DNA from 4 places in the Dyella sp. 333MFSha genome. Region 2 is predicted to be linked to each of the others. Evidence: riboswitches for the same ligand, from Rfam matches in the RefSeq annotation. Region 2 holds a riboswitch; each other region holds the start of a gene.
The links. Region 2 has a riboswitch for cobalamin ahead of BLT40_RS18000 (CoA-acylating methylmalonate-semialdehyde dehydrogenase). Riboswitches for the same ligand answer to the same signal wherever they lie in the genome.
Positions count from the first base shown of each region.

Region 1: another riboswitch for cobalamin. It lies ahead of BLT40_RS16250 (ribonucleoside-diphosphate reductase subunit alpha); the one in region 2 lies ahead of BLT40_RS18000 (CoA-acylating methylmalonate-semialdehyde dehydrogenase).
Region 3: another riboswitch for cobalamin. It lies ahead of metE (5-methyltetrahydropteroyltriglutamate--homocysteine S-methyltransferase); the one in region 2 lies ahead of BLT40_RS18000 (CoA-acylating methylmalonate-semialdehyde dehydrogenase).
Region 4: another riboswitch for cobalamin. It lies ahead of btuB (TonB-dependent vitamin B12 receptor); the one in region 2 lies ahead of BLT40_RS18000 (CoA-acylating methylmalonate-semialdehyde dehydrogenase).

Region 1 covers NZ_FNBR01000004.1:275,007-279,117, forward strand. Annotated here, with positions in the region: gene BLT40_RS16245 (hybrid sensor histidine kinase/response regulator) at 1-1,685, opposite strand, end outside; cobalamin riboswitch at 1,880-2,091, shown strand; gene BLT40_RS16250 (ribonucleoside-diphosphate reductase subunit alpha) at 2,248-4,111, shown strand, end outside.
Region 2 covers NZ_FNBR01000006.1:84,190-88,300, forward strand. Annotated here, with positions in the region: gene BLT40_RS17990 (aldo/keto reductase) at 1-790, opposite strand, end outside; gene BLT40_RS17995 (VOC family protein) at 899-1,282, opposite strand; cobalamin riboswitch at 1,394-1,599, shown strand; gene BLT40_RS18000 (CoA-acylating methylmalonate-semialdehyde dehydrogenase) at 1,739-3,253, shown strand; gene BLT40_RS18005 (acyl-CoA dehydrogenase family protein) at 3,265-4,111, shown strand, end outside.
Region 3 covers NZ_FNBR01000002.1:342,361-346,471, forward strand. Annotated here, with positions in the region: gene BLT40_RS08840 (aldo/keto reductase) at 1-816, shown strand, start outside; gene BLT40_RS08845 (glycosyltransferase) at 951-2,234, opposite strand; cobalamin riboswitch at 2,325-2,542, shown strand; gene metE (5-methyltetrahydropteroyltriglutamate--homocysteine S-methyltransferase) at 2,737-4,111, shown strand, end outside.
Region 4 covers NZ_FNBR01000004.1:230,542-234,652, reverse strand. Annotated here, with positions in the region: gene BLT40_RS16095 (LytR/AlgR family response regulator transcription factor) at 1-304, shown strand, start outside; partial or broken gene BLT40_RS16090 (acyltransferase) at 389-1,465, shown strand; cobalamin riboswitch at 1,489-1,724, shown strand; gene btuB (TonB-dependent vitamin B12 receptor) at 1,847-3,724, shown strand; gene BLT40_RS16080 (hypothetical protein) at 3,753-4,111, shown strand, end outside.

The DNA.
Region 1 (4,111 bases), on a different contig from region 2:
GCGTCGCGTGCATTGATCGCGAGATTCAGCAGCGCGTTCTCGACATTGGACGGATCGACCAGCGTGTTCCACAAGCCACCGGCGATGACGGTCTCGACCTCGATGGCCTCACCGAGCGCGCGGCGCAACAGTTCGTCCATGTCGCGGATGAAGCGACCGATGTTGACGACCTTGGGCGCGAGCGGCTGACGCCGGCCGAAGGCGAGCAACTGGGCGGCCAGCTTGGAGCCACGGGTGACGCCGGCCATCGCATTGGCGACGCGCCGCTCGGCCCGTTCGTTGCCCGACACATCCGCGCCAAGCAGCTGCAGATTGCCGCTGATGACTTGCAGGAGGTTATTGAAATCGTGCGCGACGCCACCGGTCAGGTTGCCTATCGCATCCATCTTCTGCGCCTGACGCAGCTGTTCCTGGGCGGCGCCGAGTTCAGCGTCGCGTGCGCGCTCGCTGGTGACGTCACGCGCCACGGCGAAGATCATGCCCTCACTGGGCACCGCCCGCCAGGACAGGTGCCGGAAGCCACCGTCCGCGGTGCGGTAGCGGTTCTCGAAACGGAGCGTAGCCACACCGTCGGCCAGCTGCTCGGTTTCCTCACCGGTGCGCCCGGTGTCGTCCGGGTGCACGAAGTCCAGATAGGAGCGGCCGATGGAGTCGCGCTCGCTCCAGCCGAGGATCGCGGTCCACGCCGGGTTGACCGAGAGCAGGCGGGTGTCGGTGTCCGCGACGACGAGGATGTCGCTCGACAGGCGCCAGATGCGGTCCCGCTCCAGCGTACGTTCGGCAACCTGACGCTCCAGGCTGTGCGCGAACTCGAGCAGCTCGGCCTCGGCGCGACGTCGCTCCACCGCGACTCGGGTGCGATGGGCGACCTCGCGGACGAAGTCGATCTCTTCTTCCGGCCACTCCCGCGGGCTCTCGTGATTCAGATAGAGCAGCGCCACCGTGCCGCCACGCTCGGTCACCGGCATGTTGATGAACGACGTGGCGCTGATCGACGCCAGCGCGTCCGCCGTATGGATCGTGCGCGGGTCCTTGTACGCATCGGAGACGACCGCGGTACGGCCGGCCTTGATATCGTCGATGTAGGAGCCGTATTCACGGAAGTTGAGGACACCGGCGATCGTCACGATGCCCGGCGCGTTCCAGTCGCGCTCGATCGTGATGGTTTCCGCGATCGTGTCCACCGAGCCATAGCCCGCACGGCTGACACGGAGCGCTCGCCCGAGTACCTCGGCCACGCGGTAGGCGATCTCGGCGGGATCTTCGACTTCGCGGAGTATGTCGCTGACCTCGATCAGCGCGATGCGGCGCTCTTCGATGGTGCGCGCGGCCTCGGTCTCCCCGGACAGCGGTCGGACGCTCACGACGAAGGACGCCCGGCCCAGCGCCGAAGCGCGCCACGGCTCGATCGAGACGCGCCAGGTGGCGCCCTCCACGGAACCCAGGGCCAGCTCACGGACGCCCGCGGCGTCAGCGAGCGACAAGGCGGTCTCGAGGCGAGACCGGCTTTCCTCGTTCCACCAGGTCAGAAAGCCGCAGGCACCCGCGTCGCGGAGACGTGCCGTCATCCAGGCATTGGCATACAGGAGCTCGCCATCCGCCGTGACGGCGGTGAAGCCGTAGGGCAGCGCATCGAACGCATCGGTGACCAGGGCATGTTCCTGCAGCGCGAACGTCGAGGTCATCTAGCGAGCGATCCTATGAAAGAACGCAGATGTTATCGGTTAGTGGTCATAAGCTTTGTGTAGAAGGTCTTCACAAAATCCTCATGATCCCCTCCGTCGCGCCGCGGGAAAGGGGTTGCAAAAAATCACTTGCGAAGGATCAAGCACATAGCGGCGACACCCTACATCTTGTGTTGACGCTGCCAACCCCCGCCTATATGGTGTGTCCCGTTGGTGTCCGGAGAGGCGCGACTGCCCGTCGGACTTAATAGGGAATCCGGTGCGAATCCGGAACTGCCCCGCAGCGGTAAATGGAAACGATCCCGTTCAATGCACTGGTCCTTCAGGGGCTGGGAAGCGACGGGTAGGCGGACCGAAAGGTCCATGTCCATGAGTCCGAAGACCTGCCAGCAATCGGTGCCCGGGCGGCCTCGATAGTGGTGACGGCTTCCGCGGGGAAGCACGTCGCGGACCGGAGCCCCTTCGCGGCGCGCTCCGTCCCCGGCCGTTTCCCGCATCAGCCCCATCCCTCACGAGCCAGCCGACCGGGAACGGGTGATAGAACCTGGGGCGAGCCAAGACAATGACCACGATGGATTCTTCCGCGCGCGAGCGCACCGAGACGGCCGATGCCGCCGTCTCCGCCAATAACACCACGGACAAGGCGCCTGCCGCCGGCTACCGCAACGACCCGCCGCCGGCCTTCGCGCTGACGCCCCCGCACAACCCTGGCCAGATGCGCGTCACCAAGCGCAACGGCGGCCAGGAAGTCGTCGACGTGAACAAGATCGTGCGCGCGGTGACCCGCAGCGCCGACGGCCTGTTCGCGGTCGACCCCATGCGCGTCGCCCTGAAGACGATCGGCGGCCTCTACGATGGCGCCACCACGCAGGAACTCGACCAGCTGTCGATCCGTACCGCCGCGGCGCTCACCGCCGAGGAACCGGAGTACGGCCAACTGGCCGCACGCCTGCTCGCCGCCTTCGTCGACAAGGAAGTATCCGGTCAGGACATCCAGTCGTTCTCGCAGTCGATCTCCACCGGTTTCGACCTGGGCATCCTCAACGAGCGTCTGCGTGACTTCGTCCAGGTCAATGCGCGCAAGCTCAACGACGCCATCGACACGACCGGTTCGCGCCGCTTCGAGTACTTCGGCCTGCGCACGGTTTATGACCGCTACCTGCTGCGTCACCCGACGAAGCGCTTCGTCATCGAAACGCCGCAGTATTTCTTCATGCGCATCGCCTGCGCGCTCGGCGGCAACGACGTGGCCGAGACGCTCGAGCTGTATCGCATGCTGTCGTCGCTGGAATACCTGGCCAGCTCGCCGACCCTGTTCAATGCCGGTACGGCGCACGAGCAGCTGTCGTCGTGCTTCCTGCTGGACTCACCGCAGGATGCCCTGGAGTCGATCTACGCCAAGTACGGCGACGTGGCCCAGCTGTCCAAGTTCGCCGGCGGTATCGGCCTGGCTTACTCGCGCATCCGTTCGCGCGGTTCGCTGATCAAGGGCACCAACGGTCATTCCAACGGCCTCGTGCCCTGGCTGAAGACGCTGGACGCCTCGGTCGCGGCGGTGAATCAGGGTGGCAAGCGCAAGGGCGCCGCCTGCGTGTACCTCGAGTCCTGGCATGCCGACATCGAGGAATTCCTCGAGCTGCGTGAGAACACCGGCGACGACGCGCGCCGCACGCACAACCTCAACCTGGCCAACTGGGTACCCGACCTCTTCATGCGCCGCGTGGAGACCGACGGCGACTGGTCGCTGTTCGATCCGAAGATCGTGCCGCACTTCGTCGACACCTGGGGCGCGACGTTCGAGGCCGCCTATGAGAAGGCCGAGGCCGAGGGCCTGGCTGCCAAGTCGATCAAGGCGCGCGAGCTGTACGCCCGCATGCTGCGCTCGCTGGCACAGACCGGCAACGGCTGGATGACCTTCAAGGACCGCTCGAACGCCACGAGCAACCAGACCGCGCGTCCGGAAAACGTCATTCACCTGTCCAACCTGTGCACCGAGATCCTTGAAGTCACTTCCGAGGGCGAGACCGCCGTGTGCAACCTCGGCTCGGTCAACCTGGCCCGCCACGTGGTGGACGGTCAGTTCGACTACGAGAAACTCGGTACCACGGTGCGCACCGCCGTGCGTCAGCTCAACCGCGTCATCGACCTCAACTTCTACCCGATCGCCACGGCGAAGACGGCCAACATGAAGTGGCGTCCGGTGGGTCTGGGCGTGATGGGCCTGCAAGACGTGTTCTTCAAGCTGCGCCTGCCGTTCGACTCCGAAGAAGCGCGCACGCTGTCCACGCGCATCCAGGAAGAGATCTATTTCCACGCGCTGTCGATGTCCAACGAGATCGCCGAGCGCGACGGTGCCCACCCGGGCTTCGACGAAACCCGCGCCGCCAACGGCGAGCTGCAGTTCGACTACTGGCCGGCCGCCACGC
Region 2 (4,111 bases):
TCTGCGCCGGCGTGGCGTTTTTGCCGTCGGCGATGGTCTTGATGACCTCGACGAGGGCTTCGTTGGCGGCCATCGCTTCCGGTGCGAAGCGCGGCAGCGCCTTGCGGAAGTCGTTGTCTCCGATCTTCGTGTCCTTATTCATGGCACCGGTGAGGAAGCCCTTGCCCAGCGGGCTATACGCCACCAGACCAATGCCGAGTTCTTCACAGGCATCGAGAATGCCGTTGGTCTCCACATCACGGGTCCACAGCGAGTACTCGTTCTGCAGCGCCGTGACAGGCTGCACGGTATAAGCGCGACGCAGCGTCTGCGCGCTGGGCTCGGACATGCCGAAGTGCTTCACCTTGCCTTCCTGGATGAGATCCTTCACCGCACCGGCGACGTCTTCGATCGGCACGTTCGGGTCTACGCGGTGCTGATAGAGCAGATCGATCTGCTCGATGCCCAGACGCTTGAGCGAACCCTCGGCGGCCTTGCGGATGTTTTCCGGTCGGCTGTCCAGACCCGTCTGCTTGTTCGTTTCCGGATCGAACGCAAAGCCGAACTTCGTCGCGATGACGACTTGGTCGCGCATCGGCGCGAGGGCTTTACCGACGATTTCCTCGTTGGTGAACGGGCCATAGACCTCGGCCGTGTCGAAGAAATCGACGCCCAGGTCCACCGCCTCGCGGATGAGCTTGACTGACTCGTCGCTGCTCAGCGCGTGGCTATAGCTGAAATTGAGGCCCATGCAGCCAAAGCCGAGGGCTGAGACTTCCAGGCCGCTTTTACCGAGAACGCGCTTTTTCATGGTGATCTCCAGAAGGTAGCCATGACGCCATGCTACCGACCGGGGGTTCAGCGATTAAGTGGGATAAACCGCTTGAGCCTATGCGGGCAGTTCATCAATGATCTTCCATCAGCTGGCGTGAAACACCGCCTCGATGTTGTGGCCATCCGGATCCAGGACGAAGGCGCCGTAATAGCCTTCGTGGTAATGCGAGCGAGGACCGGGTGGCCCGTTGTCCCTCGCGCCCGCATCCAGCGCTGTCTGGTGGAAGAGGCGTACGAGCTGTTGCGAACTCACCCGAAAGGCGACGTGTACCGGTGGGTCATTCGGTTCGCCCTTGTAGATCCAGAAATCCGGCTTGCCGTTCTCGCCGAACCCCGCCACATCGGTGCGCCCCGTTTTCGACGCGGGGAAGTGCACGATCAGTTCGTAGCCGATGGACGCCAGTACGGTGGTGTAGAACTGCTTGCTGCGCTCGAAGTCGCTGACGGTGGCGCCGGTGTGGTCGATCATGGGGATCTCCTGAGCGTGGAACGGCTGATCCGCGCAGCTTAGTCGGAATCCGTGGCGGCATCCAAGGCGCCTTTACTGCATCGCAGCGTGTCGCTCGCCGCGTCGCCGCCTACACTCCCGCTGGCCACAGGTGTCCTGCCGCCGCCATTCCGGTGCGCAGGGTGAAACGGGAAGCCGGTCCGATGCCGGCGCTGCCCCCGCAACGGTAGGCGAGAAAACCCGACTCAGAACCACTGCGGCAACGCGGGAAGGTGTCGGGGTGATGCGGATCGCATCGCTCGCAAGCCCGGAGACCGGCCCGTGGTGGGCACCGCTTGCGGTGTCTTCCTCGGGTGTTGCGGTGGGCAACCGGACGAGCTGGCTCGATGCGGCGTCCGCGGCCTCGAACCGACTTGTCTCGCTCACGCACGCCCGGTTTCGCGGGTGAGCGATATGGAGACAAGCATCATGAACGAGATGAATCGTGCCGCGACCGATGTCGCGACCGTCAAACTGCTGATCGACGGTGAGTTCGTCGAGTCCGCGACCACACAATGGCGCGACGTGATCAACCCGGCGACGCAGGTCGTCCTGGCACGTGTGCCCTTCGCCACATCCCGGGAGGTGGATGCGGCCGTCGCCGCCGCCCGGCGCGCGTTCGCCACCTGGCGCAAGACGCCCATCGGGACGCGGGCCCGCATCTTCCTCAGGTACCAGCAACTGATCCGCGAACACATGGCGGAACTGGCGGCGATCCTCACGGCGGAGCAGGGCAAGACACTGCCGGACGCCGAAGGCGACGTGTTCCGTGGCCTCGAGGTGGTGGAGCACGCGGCCGCCATCGGCAATCTGCAAGTCGGCGAGCTGGCCAACAACGTGGCCGGTGGCGTGGACACGTACACACTGCTGCAGCCGCTGGGTGTCTGCGCCGGTATCACGCCGTTCAACTTTCCCGCGATGATCCCGCTGTGGATGTTTCCGATGGCCATCGCCACGGGAAACACCTTCGTGCTGAAGCCGTCGGAGCAGGACCCGATGGTCACCATGCGGCTGGTCGAGCTGGCGCAGGAGGCGGGCATTCCCAGAGGCGTGCTCAACGTTGTGCACGGGGGCGAGGAGGTGGTCAACGCCATCTGCGATCACGTCGACATCAAGGCGGTGTCTTTCGTCGGATCGACGAAGGTCGGTACGCACGTTTATCACCGTGCATCACAAGCCGGTAAGCGCGTGCAGTGCATGATGGGGGCGAAAAATCACGCTGTCGTTCTGCCCGACGCCAACAAGGAGCAGACGCTCAATGCCATGGTCGGTGCCGCCTTCGGTGCGGCCGGGCAGCGTTGCATGGCGGCATCGACGGCGGTGCTGGTCGGTAACGCGCGGGAGTGGATTCCCGACATCGTCGCCAGAGCGCAGGCGCTGAGGGTCAACGCAGGCAGCGAAGCGGGCACCGATGTCGGTCCACTGATCTCATCCGCAGCGCGTGAGCGCGTGGAGAGCCTGATCGACGCCGGTGTGGCGCAGGGGGCGACGCTGGAGCTCGACGGTCGCGGCTTTCGCGTGCCGGGTTACGACGAGGGCAACTTCGTGGGGCCGACGATTTTCTCGGGCGTGAAGCCTGGCATGCGTATCTACGACGAAGAGATCTTCGGGCCCGTGCTGGTCGTCCTCACGGTCGACACGCTGGACGAAGCGATCGACCTGGTCAACGCCAATCCCAACGGAAACGGTACGGCCGTGTTTACGCAGAGCGGTGCGGCTGCCCGTCGCTTTCAGGAAGACATCGATGTGGGGCAGGTCGGTATCAACGTACCGATCCCGGTGCCGGTGCCGCTGTTCTCGTTCACGGGATCGCGTGCGTCCAAACTCGGCGACCTGGGCCCTTACGGCAAGCAGGCGGTCATGTTCTACACGCAGACCAAGACGATCACGTCGCGCTGGTTCGACGATGACACGCGTGGCCACGGCGTCAATACGACGATCAGCCTCAAGTGATGGCGGCCGTCATGGATATTCCTGTGATGGGGCAAGGTTTCGGCTTCAGCGACGAGCAGATGGCGTTTCGCGAGGCGGCGCGCGATTTCGCGGCATCCGAACTGGCGCCGCGTGCGGCGCACTGGGACGCCGAGAGCATCTTTCCGCGTGAGGCCATCGGCAAGGCGGGCGAACTGGGTTTCTGCGGCCTGTATGTCGACGAAGCGGCCGGCGGCAGCGGGCTGACCCGGCTGGATGCGGCGATCGTGTTTGAAGAACTCGCCGCCGCCGATCCATCCACCGCGGCGTTCATCAGTATCCACAACATGGCGACGTGGATGCTGGCGACGCATGCACGTTCTTCGTTGCGTGCCGAATGGGGTCCGCCGCTGTGCAGCGGGGCGAAGCTTGCGTCGTACTGCCTGACCGAGCCGGGCGCCGGTTCCGATGCGGCGTCTCTGCAGACGCGCGCCGTGCGTGATGGTGACGCGTACGTGCTCCATGGCAGCAAGGCCTTCATCTCGGGAGCCGGTGCCACCGACATGCTCGTGGTCATGGCCCGCACGGGGGGCGAGGGTGCGCGTGGTATCAGTGCGTTCGCCGTACCCGCCGACGCCGAAGGCATTACGTATGGGCGTAAGGAGGACAAGCTCGGCTGGAACAGTCAGCCCACGCGGGGCATCACGTTCGACGGCGTTCGTGTCCCGGCGGCGAACCTTCTGGGCGAAGAGGGTGAAGGGTTTCGGATTGCCATGAAGGGTCTGGACGGTGGGCGGATCAATATCAGCGCCTGTTCACTCGGTGCCGCACAGGGTGCACTGGACGCCGCGCGGCGTTATCTCGGTGAGCGGCGGCAGTTCGGGCGCAAGCTGGGCGAGT
Region 3 (4,111 bases), on a different contig from region 2:
GACACGGCCAACGCCTACTCCGATGGCACGTCCGAGGAGATCGTCGGACGCGCCCTGAAAGATTTTGCGAAACGCGACGAGGTGGTGATCGCCACCAAGACCTTCTTCCACTGGCGCAAGGGTCCGAACGGCGGCGGCCTGTCGCGCAAGGCGATCTTCCATTCGGTGGACGACTCACTGGCCCGCCTCGGCACCGACTACATCGACCTGTTGCAGATCCATCGCTACGACCAGACCACGCCCATCGAAGAAACGCTCGAGGCGCTGCATGACGTGGTGAAGGCCGGCAAGGTCCGCTACCTCGGCGCCTCGTCGATGTATGCGTGGCAGTTCGCGCAGATGGTTTACACCTCGCGGATGCACGGCTGGACCAAGTTCGTCAGCATGCAGGATCACTACAACCTGCTGCAGCGTGAGGAAGAGCGCGAGATGATTCCGTTCTGCATCGACGAGCACATCGCGGTGTTGCCTTGGAGCCCGCTGGCACGCGGACGGCTGACGCGCGACTGGGACGAAGGCAGCGACCGGCAGAAGAGCGATGTCTTCGGCGGAACGCTTTACAACGCCACGGAAGATTCGGATCGCGCCATCGTCGCGGCGGTGAAGAAGGTGGCCGATGCGCGTGGCGTGCCTCGTGCGCAGGTGGCATTGTCGTGGGTGGCGCATCGTGACGGCGTGACTGCGCCGATCGTCGGGGCGTCGAAGCCGCAGCATCTCGATGATGCGGTGGCGGCGATCGATCTGGAGCTGACCGAGGAAGAGACGGCCGCTTTGGAGGAGGCTTATACGCCGCGGGCGATCGCAGGGTTCGAGTAAGCGTTGCTTGCGGCAGTTCGGCTATGTTGTTGCCATACGGCGGTCTCGCCGCGCTGCGCGCGGATCGCCAGCGGGGCTGGCTCCTACCAGAGCAACGCATCGCGCTTCTGGTAGGAGCCGGCCCTGCCGGCGATTCAACCCCGCCGCGCCATCGCCTGTTCGATCACGTCCGCGGCCAGCGACGCACCTCGCTCGGCCCGGATGACGCCCGCGGCGCGCTGGGCACGCAAGGCCACGCCTTCGTCAGTCAGGAGGACGCGCAGCTTCGCCGCCGCCCGGTCGGCGCGGTAACGCGATGCCGGCAACACATCGCCCACACCCAGCCGAAGCACACGCGCCGCGTTGTCAGGCTGATCGAAGCCATGCGGCACCACGAGCGCCGGACAACCCGCGCGCAAACTCTCCTGCGTCGTGCCGACACCCCCGTGGTGTACCACTGCGGAAGCGCGCGGGAACAGCGCACCGTGTGACGCGTATTCCACAGCCATCACCCCGGCTGGCAACGTGTCGGGCAAGCGCGCGCGCATCTCGGGCGAGCCGGTGAGCAAGACGGCACGACGTCCGAGCGCGCCTGCCGCCGCCATGCTCTCGCGAAGGAAGGCCTCGCCCGCGTGCACCGCCGCCGATCCCAGCGTAAACACGATCGGCGCGTCACCCGCGTCGAGAAACGCCGACAGCTCCGGGGGAAGGGTTTCGTTGAAGGGCGAGTAACGGCAATAGCCAGTGACCACGCTGTGCGCCGGGGCATCCTGCGGCGCGTGACCCAGCAACGGCGAATACATCGCCAGCACGCCATCGCGCGCGTGCTGTCCGCGATGAAACGGATCGCCCCACACCGACACCGGCGCCAGACCCAGCGACTGCCGGAAGTTGCGCACCGCACGCGTCCACGGTGCGGTCACCCGCTCGCCGATCCGGCGCACCCATGCGCCACGACGCGGCGACGCACGTAAGAAACGGTCGAGTCGCGCCATGCCCGTCGCCGGCGGATCGAAAGCGGAAAGGAACACCGCGGGCGACAGGACGGCGGACAACCACGCCACGCGTGTCGTCTCGCCCAGAATCTGGCCGGCGAAGGCGAGCGTCGACGTGACGATCGCATCGGCCTCCAGACATACCGGCGCCAGCGCGCGGTAGCTCGCGGCGACATCCTCGGCGGCGAGGTCGCGTACGACGAAGCGCGGACCGCGCAGCGGATGGAACGCCCGGGCAGCGAAGGCGGCCTTGTCCTCGGGCTCCGCGATCCCGCTGGCAAGGACGAACCTCAGCCCGGCCTCCGCCACCGCCTCGCGATGAATCGCATGGGCACCGATGGTGACCCGATGGCCCCGCGCCACCAGCTCCCGCCCCACGGACAGGAACGGAAACAGGTCACCCTGCGATCCCACCGTCGCCATCACGATGTGCTTTGCCGCCATGCCCTACTCCCGATGCCCTGGCGCATCGTCGCGGGCGACATGTCGACGCGATGCATGCCTGGCTCGTTGACCTGCCCCGTCCGTAGGGCTAACCTCTGGGCCGCCAGCGGTCTTTATCTCTCTATTCGAATGGAAGGATAAAAGCTAAGAGGGAAGCCGGTGAGAATCCGGCGCTGCCCCGCAGCGGTATGTGGAGACGAGCGCGTCATCAGCACTGGATCGATGGCGATCCGGGAAGCGACACGCAAGGCGGCACCCAGGTGCCACATCCACGAGCCCGAAGACCTGCCGCCGGCCTGGGCGCGCGTGCCGTCATGGGTGCGTGTGCCCTGCCCGACCTGGGCCGTCGCGTTCGCGCGAGGGTCCGGTTCGCCCGCGGGGGCGAAGGTCGACGGCAAGCCGCATGACGCCTTCACGCTGCCGCACCTTCCGTGTGGCAGTGCACGTGCGTCCGCGACGAACCGCCCTTCCCTCCTCTTTGCCACGAAGAGGAATCATCCACATGCCACACGTTACCTACCCCGGTTTTCCCCGCATCGGCCGACGCCGCGAACTGAAGCGCGCGCTCGAAAGTCACTGGAGGGGTGAAACCAGCGCCGACGACCTGCTCACCGTCGCCCGTCAGCTCCGCAAACGCCACTGGCGCCTCGCGCGCGACGCGGGAGCCGACAGCGTTCCCGTCAACGACTTCTCGCTTTACGACCAGGTGCTCGATGCCGCCGTCGCGGTCGACGCCATTCCCCCGCGCTACCGTGCACTCCATCAGCGCGATCCGCTGGCCGGCTATTTCGCCATGGCACGAGGCCGTCAGGACGGCGAAGTCGACCTGCACGCGCTGGAGATGACCAAGTGGTTCGACACCAACTACCACTACATCGTCCCCGAGCTGCAGGCGGGCCAGTCGTTTGCCACGCGCGCCGACAAGGTCGTCGCGGAATATCGTGAAGCCATCGCACTCGGCCATGCGGCGCGCCCCGTACTGCTCGGTCCGCTGACCTTCCTCCGTCTGGCCAAGACCGTCGACGGCAGCGATCCCCTCGCGCTGCTCAATGCGTTGCTGCCGGCGTGGAGCGGTTTGCTCGATGCGCTCGCGGACGCGGGTGCCGACTGGATCCAGGTCGACGAACCGGCCCTCGTGCTCGATCTCGAGCCGGACTGGCAGGCGGCCTATCGCGGCGCTTATGCCGCCATCGGTGAACGGTTGCGCGGCCGCATCCTGCTCGCGACCTACTTCGGCGAGCTCGGCGGCAACCTCGAACTGGCGGCGTCGTTGCCCGTCGCCGGCCTGCATGTCGATCTCGCGCGCGCGCCCGGGCAACTGGATGCCGTGCTCGACGCGCTTCCTGCCGGTCGTGTGCTGTCCGCCGGCGTGCTCGACGGCCGCAACATCTGGTTGAGCGACCCGTCCGCCATCGCGCCGCGCATCGCCCGCGCACGCGAGCGCCTCGGCGACGGGCGTCTCTGGCTGTCGACCTCGTGCTCGCTGCTGCACGTGCCGATCGATGCGTCGGAAGAAAAGCACCTGCCGGGTTCGATCGGTGACTGGCTGTCGTTCGCGCGGCAGAAGATCGTCGAGCTGCGACGCTATGCCGATGCCGCCGTCGGCGACGAAACGGCGCAGCTCGCGCTCGCGCGTCAGCAAGCGACAGTGGAGGCGCGGCTGCTTTCTCCCGACGTGCTGCGCACCGAGGTGCGGGCGCGCGTGCGTGGACTGACGCCCCAGTTCGGACAGCGCCGCTCGGCCTACGCGTTTCGCGCGAATGTGCAGAAGCAGCGCTTCGGCCTGCCCGACCTGCCGACCACCACCATCGGTTCGTTTCCGCAGACCACGGAACTACGCCTTGCGCGTGCCGCGCATCGCTCGGGCAAGCTCGACG
Region 4 (4,111 bases), on a different contig from region 2:
CCGCATTCACTACGTCGCTGCGGACGAGGTCGAGTGGATCGAGGCCGACGGCGATTACGCGGCGCTGCATGTACGCGGCGAACGGTATCTGCTCCGCGAAACCCTGCATACGCTGTCCAGGCGACTCGACCCGCTGCGCTTTCTCCGGGTGCACCGCTCGGCCATCGTTCGGGTGGATCAGGTCGCCGAACTCCTGCCACGGTCCAACCGCGACGCGGTGGTTCGATTGAAAGATGGTGCGACGCTGCGCGCAAGTCGTACCTATATCGATGCCCTGCTCGCCGCGTTGCACCGCGGGCAATGAGCGCGCCCGCGAATCGCCATAAACGCGCCGTGCATCCGCCCGGACGCGCCCGCACATTGACGTGACACCCAGGGGATCCCACGCATGAACCGCACTCCCGGCCTCGACACGCTGCGCGCGATCGCCATCGCCTGGGTGATGTTGTTTCACAGTTATCTGGTCGGCGGCCTCGGCGAGGGCTTCAGCAAGCTGGAATGGTCGGGGTGGATAGGCGTCGACCTGTTCTTCGTGCTGAGCGGCTACCTCATCGGCACGCAGGTGCTGAAGTCCCTGAAGACCACCGGAAGACTCGATTTCCCTGGCTTCTACCGGCGCCGTTTCGTACGGATATTTCCTGCGTTCATCGTCGTGCTGGCGATGTATGCGTTATGGCCGGCATGGCGAGAAACGCCGGGTATGCAGCCGTTGTGGCAATTTCCGACGTTTACCTTCAACCTGTTGTTCGACAACGGCGACAACTATGCGTTCTCCCACGTGTGGTCGCTATGCGTGGAAGAACACTTCTATCTCGTCTTTCCCTTGCTGGCCTTCGCGCTGACGCGCAAACCCGCTCTGTGGAAGTTCATCACCGTATGCGTCGCGGTGGTCGCCGGCGGCCTCCTGTTGCGGGCGTGGCTGTGGTCCGATTTGCTGGGACCGGCTCGTGATACGGACATCAGTGCGGGCCTGGTCTATCTCCGTTACCTCTATTACCCCACGTGGCCGCGCCTGGATGGGCTCGTCGCCGGTGTCGCCCTGGCGGCGTGCGGGGTGTATCGCCCGCAGTGGATGGCATGGATCCATGCGCGCGGGGGCTGGGTGCTCGGCGCCGCCACCGTTCTCCTTGGCGTCTGTCTGGTCCTTTTCGACGGTGCACGCCCCCTGTTCTGGCCCTGCGTCATCGGCTACCCCCTGCTGTCGCTGGCGATGGGTGGCTTCGTCGCCGCCTTCAGCGGCCCGACCGTCTTCGCAAGGCTGCGGGTGCCCGGTGCCGGATGGCTGGCCGCCGCTTCGTACAGCCTCTATCTCTGCCACAAAGGCGTTTTTCATCTGACGGAGGGGCTGCTCGGTGACGGTCTGGCCGGTCATCGCTTCGTCCGTTTCGCCATCTATGCGTCCGCGACCCTGGCTGGCGGTGCGCTGCTTCACTATGGTGTCGAGCGCCCGTTCCTGCGCTGGCGCGACCGCCGCGTTCATGCTTCGGATACACTACCGCCGCCCAAGGTGATTCCCGGCGTCGCAGCCGGGGATTGAAACGGGAATCCGGTGACCCGCGCGATCCACGAGGTCCGCGTCATTCCGGAGCTGCCCCCGCAACGGTAGGCGAGCCAAAGGTCTGCATGAAGCCACTGTGCCCCGAAAGGCATGGGAAGGCGCCGACCGGCAGGGATTCTCCCTGCGCTCGCAAGCCCGGAGACCGGCCTTCGAGGTAACACCGGACAGGCGGAGGGCCATGTCGTGGGTGGCCGGCCGGCCTTCCGCCATCGGCGATCCCCGCTACCGTCTCCCTGTCTCTCGCCATTCATGCCGCGCGGATGGGCGCGGTAGTGCAGGAGTCACCACGTGTCGCTTCGTATTTCCACCCTCGCGGTCGCCATCGCGATGGCATGCCTCGTTCCCGCCGCGGCCTTCGCCGATGACACCTCCACCGACCTCGACAAGGTGGTGGTCACCGCGAGCCGGACCGAGCAGACCCAGGCGCAGGTGCTGTCCGCCTCCACGGTGATCGACCGTGCCGGGATCGAGCGGCTGCAGCCGCGCTCGCTGGCCGACCTGCTGCGTGCGACGCCCGGTGTGTCCATCGCCAATAACGGCGGCCCGGGCAAGTCGACCTCCGTCTTCATGCGCGGCACCGAGTCCGACCACGTGCTAGTGCTGATCGATGGCGTGAAGGTAGGTTCAGCGACCTCCGGTACGGCGGCCTTCCAGGATATTCCGGTCGACCAGATCGAGCGCATCGAAATCGTCCGTGGCCCGTTCTCCAGTCTCTATGGCTCGGACGCGCTGGGCGGCGTCATCCAGATCTTCACCCGTCGTCCGGAAGGCAGCTTCGTGCCGAACTTCTCCGTCGGCGGCGGCAGCTACGACACCTTGCGCGGCTCGGCCGGCTTCAGCGGACGCGGCGCGAACGGCTGGTACGCGGTGGAAGCGAACCACGACCAGACCGACGGCATCAACGCATGCCGCGGCCGCCCCAGCCCGGGCGGCGGCGGTTGCTACACCTACGAGCCGGACAAGGACGGTTACCGCAACAATGCGCTGTCGCTGAAGGGCGGATGGCGCTTCGACGAGCAGTGGGACGCCGACGTCAATGCCATGCGCACCGAAGGCGCCAACCATTACGACGGCACCAGCAGCAACTTCGCCGACTCGTCGACGCAGGTCGTTGGCGGCCGTCTGCGCTATACGCCGTCGAAGGACGTGAAATTCACCCTCAACCTCGGTCGCAGCGGTGACTTCTCGACCGACTACGAGAACGGCGTCTACGCCGATACGTTCAACACGCATCGCGACGTCGCCTCGGTGCAGGCGGACCTCGGTCACGTCGGTGGGGACGCAGGCCAGACCACGCTCGGTTACGACTGGCAGCGCGATCGCGTCGTCGGCAGTACCGACTACTTCGTCGATGCGCGTCGCAACCACGCGATTTTCGGCCAGTGGCTGCAGGCATTCGGCGACAGCTCGATCCAGGCCAGTCTGCGCCGTGACGAGAACAGCCAGTTCGGCGGCAAGACCACCGGCAGCCTGCAGTACGGCTACATGCTGACGAAGGACCTGCGTGTCACCGGCAGCTACGGCACCGCGTTCAAGGCACCGACGTTCAACGACCTGTACTACCCCGACTACGGCAATCCGGACCTCCGCCCGGAAACGTCCCGCAACTGGGAGCTGGGGCTGCGCGGCACGCCCACGTGGGGTAACTGGTCGATCAATGCCTTCCAGAATCACATCGACAACCTCATCGTCTTCGACTCGAGCCTGACCGGTCCGCTGTTCCCGTTTGGCGGCGCGAACAATATCGACCGCGCACGGATCCGTGGCGTGGAGCTGGCAGCCGACACCACCGTCGCCGACTGGCGCCTCTCGGGTAACGCGACGTGGCTGCAGCCGGAAGACGATAGCGACGACGACAGCAAGGGCAACCTGTTGCCACGACGTGCCCGCCGTACCGCGAATATCGACGTCGACCGCTCGTTCGGCGCGCTGAGCGTCGGTGCCAGTGTGTTCGCCTCGGGCTATCGCTATGACGACTCGACCAACCTGCACCGGCTGGGTGGCTACGCGCTGACCGATCTGCGCATCGCGTACGCCTTCGCGCCGGCGTGGTCGGTGGAGCTGGCCGGCAAGAATGTCTTCGATCGCCACTACGAGACCGCGCGTTACTTCAATCAGCTGGGTCGCAACTACATGCTCACGTTCCGTTACCAGCCCCGCTCGTAATCCGTCCCCCCGTACGAGGTACGCCCCGATGAAACCCCTGTCACGTCCGTTGTTTGTCGCCATGTCGGCATGGTTCGCGCTGATCATGATCGCCACGCGTTTTCATCACTTCGGCGATGTACTGCATCTTCCCGACGCGTCGATGGCGTTGTTCTTCCTCGGGGGTATCTACCTGCGAAAGCACCTGGCCTTCGTGGCCTTCGTCGTCCTGGCCGTGCTGATCGACTGGGTCTCGATCAGCTACGCGGGCGTGAGCGACTTCTGCATCACGGTGGCCTATTCGTTCATGCCGCTGGCGTACGCCGTGCTCTGGTACGGCGGCCGCCTGGTGGCACCGCGTTTCGACGGTTCACTGGCATCGCATGCGATGGTTTTCGCGGCATTGCT